DNA from 2 places in the Bradyrhizobium sp. SZCCHNRI1029 genome. Region 2 is predicted to be linked to the other one. Evidence: riboswitches for the same ligand, from Rfam matches in the RefSeq annotation. Region 2 holds a riboswitch; the other holds the start of a gene.

Region 1 (4,555 bases), on a different contig from region 2:
GCCCGAGAAGGGCCAGAAGCAAACTTCGCGCGAACCGGCCGGCACGTCCGTAGCGGGCCAAAAGCGCCCTACCGGCCGTCAGACCGCTTAATTCCGGTAAGCACCGAGAGCGGACATGCTCTCCAAGGTGGCCGAAAAGGGCCGCAACGGGCAAATAGCCGCTTTCAGCCGAGCGCTCGAACCAAAGCAGCTGCCAGCCCAGCTGGGTTTTGCAACGCCATTGAGTGTCCTGCAGCCGGAACTATGTCAACGCTGACGCCGTGCCGCGGCAGCCGGTCGAACTCGGTATCTAGTAGGGAATGTTCTCCGAAGAGAATGGTTCTCGGTATCTTCAGTCCATAAAGCAGCTCGCGCCATGTCGGCTCGCGTCCGGCGGTTAGCGAACTAGCCCCACGGTGAATTGCGAAAGCTGCGCTGATGGCCATCGAAGCCGCCCACACGACGTTGCCCTCCGCCGCCGCCGCTTTGACAATTCTGTCATGGCCGTATGCCACGTATTCAGCTTCCGGTATCGCAGCAATTTTCCTACTGAAGGGACCGCCGCCTGGATCCAGATTGGGTTCACTCAGCACGAGCTTTTCGACCCGCGGTCCGAGAATGGTGGCCAGCGCGATGGCGACGGCGCCACCCATGCTATTGCCAAAAATGCATATCGAACTAGGGCAAACATATTGAACAAGCTCAGCAACAGAATGTGCATGGGCATCAACGGAGCAGCTAAATTCAACAGGACGCTCACTGAAGCCTGAGCCTAATAAGTCCACCAAGATGGCACGCCGACCGGTGAAAACAGTTCCGAAGACCATACCTAAATAGTCGCAGGAAGAAGCGCAGCCCAGCCCGTGGATAAACACCACGGGCGATCCGCTGCCCGGAAGATCGTGATAGAGAATGTTCGCAGCGGCTGTGCTCGCCCAGAAAGCTTTCATAACTGCTCCAGTCAAACCGCTCGTCGATCATCTAGCTGTTAGGATAACTCAGCAACCGCTCAAAAGCGGCCTTGTCCTTCCACGGTTACCAGCGTCCTGCTGCACCCAAATAGCAGGCGTTGCGAGCGCCAAACCGCAGGCCCGTTCTGCGCCAGGAGCGGGCTTAGTTTGAGCCAGCTTAGTAGCCTATTTCAGACGCGAGCTAGACGTCGCAATAGTTGTGGCCTGATAGCCAGAGAACAAAGTGGCGCGAGTGCGCCTCGCTGCCTGGCTCCCAGGGCAATACAGGCTGAAAACCAAGCGTTTCGTACAGACGATGCGAGGCCACCAATGCGTTATTGGTCGACAGCCTGATAAGATCGTAGCCCGTCCTCCGTGCAAACCCGATCAACTCGCCCGCGATCGCGCGTCCAACCCCTCGACCTCGATAGCTCGGCGCGACGAACATGCGCGTCATTTCGCATGATTGATCGTCAACCCGCTTTATCGCACCGGTGCCGACTACAGCATCTCGGGCAATCGCACACACGAAGATCGCGCGATCCCCGTAAAACTTTTCCGCATGGTCGACATCCGATAGGCGCGAGTAGATGAAGTTTCGGACAAAAGGATCATCATGCTGGTCAAAATGTTCATGCCACACAGCTTCGATGAGCCGCCTAGCTCCCGAGGCGTCCGCTGCTCGGAACGGCCGAATGATCCAATCCAAGACCTTTCCTCCTTTCATCTCCGTTTTTGGCGGGTGAGGCGGACTGGGAGAGTGTCAGGCGCCAGCGATGTCGTTCAGTCCCTGCAGAAGCTCAGCACGGCTCAGGGTCACCTGAACGCCGACCTGTTCTATCGAGTGCGGAATCGGTGGACTCGATTTTGCGACCGCAACTGTCACGCTTTCCATCGCCATAAAGCGCCGCAGTAGATTCGTGGCGATCGTCTCGCCGAGAGCTTCAAGCGTCTGAAACTTGCCTGATGCTGCACTCCGAACCACCTCGTCCACGACGGCGTCATATCTGATAGACGAACCGAGATCATCGCTGAGGTGGGAGCGCACCTCCTGCAGCATCGCGAAAATGTCGAAGTTGAACTTTTGTCCGAGTGCTCGCTCTTCCTCGAAGAGGCCGTGGTAGCCGTAGGTCTGAAGACCGGAGATCTTAATCGATGTCAGCATGGGCAGCTCCGAAAGAAGCGTTTCGATTGGGGATAATTCCCAATTGCCCAGGCGAGCGGCTGTTCTTCCGCGCTTCCCGATGGTGCTCCATCCGATGTCGCCAGTCGCGCGAATGAGCAGTCCGTAGCAGCCAAAAATGCTAAAATCAATACTCTAATGCCGATGGAAAGTATGATGCCGGCGGTGAGCATATCTTCCGGCGACTGTCGAATAGGAAGAACCCGCTTCACTCTAACTGCCAATGTCAGCAACGGGTCAAAGACTGAGATTCTCATGCCGAGCAAATCTCTTCTGTACAACCTCGAATAACCGACATGGCACGGCCTTGACAGCTTTCTATGCCGGGCCATGGGCTGTCCTTCCGAAATGGGTTCGCGCCATGGCCGGTGTATCCCAGATAACTGCCGACTTGTCGCAGTGCCGCAAGTCGGCAGCCAAGGGCCATAAGCCGACCTTCGCATCCGCGAAACAGCCGTGCTACCGCTCGACATTCTGGTTAGAACAGACGGAATAGAGTCATGGCCGCAGCATCGAACTCTGCGAGAGAATGCGGAGATTGCACCCTCTGTTGCAAGGTGATGGCAATCGAGGAGCTGGAGAAGCCCGCAGGGTCTTGGTGCCAGCAGTGCAAAATTGGAAGTGGCTGTAAGCGTTATATAGAACGACCAGCGGAGTGTCAGAACTTCAATTGCCTGTGGCTAGTCGACGATAGATTGGGGCCGCAGTGGAAACCGGTCAAATCGAAGATCGTCCTCACAACTTCAGAGGATGGCTTAGAGGTTAGGTGCGACCCTGGGTTCCCAAACGCTTGGCGCAAGGAGCCCTATCGCACTCAGATTGGCCAATGGGCAGAGGCTGGGGAAGTGAACGATGTGGCAGTCTTGGTCATCGTCGGAAGCAAAATGACGCTCGTTACTTCAAATCGCGAGTTCAATCTCGGTGTCGTTCATACGGATGAACGGATCGTGCGCGAACTAGATGGAACGCATGTCGTGAGCGCGACAGTGGTCAAGGCGTCGAACATTCAAGAATCCTAACCTCGTTGCTGTCAGATAGTCTGGCATGGGTCAGAGTCGGTAGTACAAGCGAAAGCGGTCGAAACCAAAGATCTCCTATTTGTCACGATTCGCACGGCGGGCAATGTAAAGGTGGGTTTCATAGTCGATGTCGAAGTTGCCTCCTTGATGTTCGATTACTTTTTCGACTTCACCAAGCAGGTCTTCGCGCGTCGCTGGCGCGAGCATCCGAATATCTGACCGGGTTGCTAGAAAATTCGTATAGCTCGATGCCGTGTGCTGCCACTTCCATGGATAGCAATTATGCTCGACGGGTCCAAACAATCGTGACTCGTCAAACCAGCCCTTGAATGGACCATTCGGCAGGTACCAAGCTTCGGCCGGCGGCCCCCACCGACCCGTGAGACGCAGCGATATCTGTTTAAACTGTTCGAGTAAATGCGTGGGCAGCCGTACAGGAACATGCCCGAAGACGGCTAGTGATCCGTGAGCCGAAAGCAATTGTGCGGCCTTTACGAACCGAACCTCCGGGGATACCCAGTGCCACGACTGTGCGGCTATGATCAGCTGGAACACTGAGTTGTTAGCTGGCCACGCTTCAAATGTAGCCACGCCCAATTTCACGTTAGCAAAATTCGCCAAAGTCTCGCGTGCAGCGCGCACCATTTCTGGTCCAGGATCAATGGCAACGATAGGAAAGCCACGTGGCGCGAAGCCCTTTGTCGCCTGACCCGTTCCGCAGCCGACTTCGAGAATGTTATCGGTTGGCCTTAGCTCTGCGTACGACAGAACATCGTCAATAAGCGCCTCTGGATAGTCCGGGCGTGAGGCCCTGTATACGCTCGCTACCTGATCGAACGTAAAGCGCTGTTCCATCATTCGCTCCCCTTCCGATATTTGGGTCATATGCCTCAGGCGCGATCCATCTGTCCAACCGCCGATTTCTGCTTCGGGTCACGAGCTGCTTTCCCGAACGAGCTAGCGTCACGGCCGGTGTACCTGCGATAGTTGCCGACTTGATGCAGCGCCGCAAGTCGGCAGGCTCCAGGCCATTCACGGCACGGTTGGGCGGCTCGGTCACGTCCGTAATTCGCCCATAGCCGACCTTCCGGGTGGGGTGCATCGACGGCTGCCTCTTCCCCATCAGCGAAGTGGCGAGCCGCCGCGTTGAGGTCCGCTCTGGGGTGGTCAACGGACCAGAATTGCTCAGGTCGGATTTTCGCATTCTGACCCGAAGCGGACTACTTCCGTGGCTGCATCGTCCGGACTTCAAGTTCCCCTTTCGGGGCATTGTTGAGTTGTTTAGCCAGATCGATCACTTCTTGATCCGTCCAATCGCGATCACTGATCTGCCAGGTCCCGCCTCCCATGGGCTCTCGAATAACCGGGGTCAGAAGCGTCCGTCCCGCAAGACGAAGCTCAAGCGGCTGACCAAGATTGCTGTT
Region 2 (4,555 bases):
CAGAAGGCGGGCATGGCCGTGCTGGTGCTGTTCTTTGCGGTGGGGCTAGTGTTGCTGGCGCGGGTGAATGCAGGTGGTCGTGCGGGGCAGGGCGCCTGAAACTTGCTCCGCCGTCATTCCGGGGCGCCCGCAGGGCGAGCCCGGAATCCATACTCACGATCGTGGTTATGGATTCCGGGCCTGCGCCTTGCGGCGCATCCCGGAATGACGGCGGAGATTGTGGGCGCAATCAGTGCCGGAAGTGCCGCACGCCGGTCAGCACCATGGCGATGCCGTGCTCGTCGGCCGCCTTGATGACCTCGTCGTCCTTCACGGAGCCGCCGGGCTGAATGACCGCGGTGGCGCCGGCCTCGATGCAGGCGAGCATGCCGTCGGCGAACGGAAAGAACGCGTCGGAGGCGACCACCGATCCCTTGGTCAGCGGCTCGGCGAGCTTGAGCGCGCTGGCCGCATCCAGCGCCTTGCGCGCGGCGATGCGCGCCGAATCGACCCGGCTCATCTGTCCCGCGCCGATGCCGACTGTCGCCGACTCCTTGGCGTAGACGATGGTGTTCGACTTGACATGCTTGGCGACGCGGAAGGCGAAGCGCAGGTCGCGCAGCTCGGCTTCGGTGGGGGCGCGCTTGGTCACCACCTTCAGCTCCATGTCATCGACGACAGCATTGTCGCGGCTCTGCACCAGCAGGCCGCCGGCCACGGTCTTGGCGGTGAGGCCGGCTTCGCGCGGATCGGGCAGGGCGCCGGCGAGCAGCAGCCGCAGCTTCTTGCGCGCTGCGATCACCGCGATCGCCTCCTCGGTCGCGTCGGGCGCGATGATCACCTCGGTGAAGATGCCGGTGATCGCGTGCGCCGTGGCGGCATCGAGCTTGCGGTTCATCGCGATGATCCCGCCGAACGCCGAGGTCGAGTCACAGGCCAGCGCCTTCTGGTAGGCGGTGACGAGATCGGGCCCTTCGGCGACACCGCAGGGATTGGCGTGCTTGACGATGACACAGGCGGCGGTGCGCGCCGGGTCGAACTCGGCGATGCACTCATAGGCCGCGTCGGTGTCGTTGATGTTGTTGTAGGACAGCTCCTTGCCTTGCAGCTGGCGCGCGGTGGCGACGCCGGGACGGCGGCCGGGCAGCGCGTAGAACGCGGCGTGCTGGTGCGGGTTCTCGCCATAGCGCAGCGACTGGATCAGCTTGCCACCGAAGGCGCGGTAATCGGGCGCGTCGTTCTGGATGGTGGCGGCGAACCAGTTGGAGATCGCGGCATCATAGGCGGCGGTGCGCGCATAGGCCTTGGCGGCAAGCCGGCGGCGCAGCAGCAGCGTGGTCGAACCCTCATGCCGCGCCAGGTCGTCCAGCACGGCGTGATAGTCGTTGACGTCGACGACGACGGCGACGTCCTCGTGGTTCTTCGACGCCGCGCGGATCATCGCCGGGCCGCCGATGTCGATGTTCTCGATGCAGTCGTTGAACGGGGCGCCGCGTTCGACCGTGGCCTCGAACGGGTAGAGATTGACGACGAGCAGATCGATCGGCGCGATGCCATGGGTCTTCATCGCCTCGGCATGCTCATCATTGCCGCGGATCGCGAGCAGTCCGCCATGCACCTTCGGATGCAGCGTCTTGACGCGGCCGTCCATCATCTCGGGAAAGCCGGTGAGGTCGGAGACGTCCTTCACCTTGAGGCCGGCATCGGCAATCGCCTTGGCGGTGCCGCCGGTCGAGACCAGCTCGATGCCGCGCGCGGCGAGCGAGCGGGCGAAGTCGACCAGGCCGGTCTTGTCGGATACGGAAAGCAGGGCACGGTGAACGCGACGAAGCTGATTGGTCATGGGCAGAGTCCTTGTGCAGGAGTTCAAAATGCCCAGGCGCACGGCGTCAAATCCCGCGCTCCCCGATGGTGCTCCATCCAAAGTCGCCAGTCGCGCGAGAGCGGGCCTCATATCAGCTTTTGCCGCCCGCGACAACGGGTGGGCGATCGAACGATCACCTTGGCCGCACGTCTCACGATGAGCCGCCCGAACGTCGGCCGCGTTCCGAGGGCCCGCCGAAGGCGGACGTCTCGACGGACGGTGATGTGAGATGATCTGAGAAGCGAGAGCCAGGGTGTTACAGCGGCAGCTCAGGCTCTCTCCGCCCGTTGCGGCGCCCGTTGGTCTCGGTCGGGGACGTCGACGAGCGGACGAAGCTCCAGCGGATCGACGGGGCCTGCTGCGCGTCCTGCCGGATCACCAGTTGCGTGGTGCGGCGCGGACCGTCATTGCCGGCGAGAAACACGCTGTCCTCGAGGTCGACGCGATCGTCGAACGTCTCGAACGTCCAGACCTCGCGATTGGGCAGCACCAGCATGGCGCCGCGGCCGTCGCTGAGCCGGCTGGCCTTGACGGCCGGGTGCAGGTGGAAGCGCAGCGCGTAGTCCGATCCGCCGCCGCGAAGCCGCGCGCCCTGCGCCGGCGTCACGGTGTCCTCGCCGTCGAGCCGCGAGCCGTCCTCGGCCGCCACCAGCACGCGACGATGGATCAGGCCGAATTTCGCCGCGTAGCCGTTGTGCGAGGTCGACAGCACGGTGCCGTCGGGCACGATCTCGCGGAAGTTCTCGACCCGCGTCGGACCCGATACGATCGGCGCGCCGTGCAGCAGGCGCTTCATCGCCGACATCTCGACGAAGGTGCAGGACGAGGTGTTGTGGTAGGTCAGCGTTGAATGTGCCACCGTGCTGCGCGCAAAAGCGCGCCAATTATCGCGGCCGGTCGACGGCATGCCGCAATTGATCACGATGCGGCACGGTCCGGAGGACATCTCGAAGGCGAGGCAACCGGCATGGGCCTCATGGCTCAGATGCGGTGGCGGCGGCGGACCGGTATCGACGATCACCGTCATCGGTCCGGCATCGAGCCGCTGGAAACCGGAATGCGGCATGCTCGCCATCGGCGTGCCGTGGGTGTCGTCGTAGGCGAGCAGGGTCGCCAGCAGGTCGGACGGGGTGCCGCCCATGCCATTGAACAGCGCCATGTTGCCGTCGCCGTGGCGGAAGAAGCGCAGCATCGGCATCATGCGGTCGATGGCGTTGAGCAGCGCCGGCGGCGGGGCGATGTTGCGGGCCGCAAACGTCTGCCGCAGCGGCAGCAGGTCGATCAGCAATTCGATCAGCGCGCCCGGATTGCGCGAGACGTGGCCGCCATCGGGCAGGATCTGCCGCTGCAACTCGTCGGAGAGTTTCCGGGTCGCGCTGCGGATGTGCTTGGCCTGGTTGGCGAGGCACAGCGCGGCGTAACACAGTGCGATCAGCACCTGCAGCCGCGGCGCGCCATCCGGGATGTCGATCGTCGAATAGCGCAGATAGCGGATCTCGCGGGTCAGCCCGCGCAGATAGCGGCGATAGAACTTGCCGTCGGAATCGGCCAGCACCAGCGGCGCCTGCGACAGCAGCGAGATCACCCGCCGCGCCAGCACGTCGGCGCGCCGGCTCAGCGGATGGCGGCCGATCTGGTTAGTGATCCAGTCGTCGACCAGAGCACGGGCATTGGCGCGGGTCAGCGCGGTGTCGGCTGCGCGCAGATGTCGCAGCCAGCCGAAGCCGAGCAGGGCCACCTCCCAGTCCTCCGACGGCGGCTCCAGGTCGAAGATCGAGCGGCCATGGCAGGTCACGATCTTGCCGGCGAAGACGAAGCGGCCGGCGTAGATCTCGGCCGCCCGCGTCGCGTCCGACGTGCGCAGGTCATGCGGCGCAATGATGAGTCGGTCGGCGCGACCGGGCCACAACCCGGACACGGATACCGATACACCGCTGACGTTGGACATCAGGCTGCGCGCAAAGCGGCCCATCACCAGCGTCGATATGCGTCTGCGTTGAGCGGCGGACACGCCAAGCCTTGGATTCAGAGGGGGATTCGGTTGCGCATCCTTCATAGATCGCAACTGCCGCCGATACACCATTTTTGGCCCCGGTGCAGCACCATCGCGGGACCAGAATCTGGTGCAAAATCAGGATTTAACGGACTAACGCAACGCCGACGCCCTTAAAGCCCGACCGACGCAGGGCCGGCGCACGGCGCACGGCGCACGATGACACGCTCACGGCCGCCGCTCCAGTCTCGCCGCATAAAAACCATCGAGACCGCCGAGCCGGGGGTCCTGGTGCGGCAAATGGCAGGGCAGCGTGCGCAGGTCGCCGGCCGGAGTGACCAGCTCGGCCAGTCCCGCCACCTCGCCGGCGGTGACGGGGATGCGGCGCAGCTCGGTGGATTCGGCCAGCACGCGCTCGACCACCTGCTCGCCCTCCTCGGGCTCCAGCGAACAGGTGCAGTAGACCAGGGTTCCGCCCGGCTTGATCAGGCTGCCCGCCCTGGTCAACAGCCGCGCCTGCAAGCCCGACAACGCGGCGATGTCGGCCTCGCTACGCAACCAGCCGACGTCGGGATGACGCCGAATCGTGCCGGTCGAGGTGCAGGGCGCATCGAGCAGCAGGCCGTCGAAGCCGCCGCCGTCGGCAGGCTGCCATTCGGCGGCGTCAGCCACGACCGTCTCGGCGGTCAGCTGCAGCCGGGTCATGTTGTCCCTCAGCC

The links. A riboswitch is a leader RNA that binds a small molecule or an ion and turns the genes downstream of it on or off. The one in region 2 is predicted to bind ZMP and ZTP.
Region 1: another riboswitch for ZMP and ZTP. It lies ahead of folB (dihydroneopterin aldolase); the one in region 2 lies ahead of purH (bifunctional phosphoribosylaminoimidazolecarboxamide formyltransferase/IMP cyclohydrolase).

The regions. Positions count from the first base shown of each region.
Region 1 covers NZ_JAUEUK010000014.1:119,451-124,005, forward strand. Annotated here, with positions in the region: gene QW861_RS30480 (alpha/beta hydrolase) at 165-929, opposite strand; gene QW861_RS30485 (GNAT family N-acetyltransferase) at 1,132-1,638, opposite strand; gene folB (dihydroneopterin aldolase) at 1,693-2,094, opposite strand; ZMP/ZTP riboswitch at 2,133-2,212, opposite strand; gene QW861_RS30495 (class I SAM-dependent methyltransferase) at 3,207-3,986, opposite strand; gene QW861_RS30500 (SecDF P1 head subdomain-containing protein) at 4,352-4,555, opposite strand, start outside.
Region 2 covers NZ_JAUEUK010000011.1:148,240-152,794, reverse strand. Annotated here, with positions in the region: gene QW861_RS27720 (MFS transporter) at 1-99, shown strand, start outside; gene purH (bifunctional phosphoribosylaminoimidazolecarboxamide formyltransferase/IMP cyclohydrolase) at 230-1,822, opposite strand; ZMP/ZTP riboswitch at 1,846-1,926, opposite strand; gene QW861_RS27710 (heparinase II/III family protein) at 2,100-3,815, opposite strand; gene QW861_RS27705 (RsmB/NOP family class I SAM-dependent RNA methyltransferase) at 4,065-4,555, opposite strand, start outside.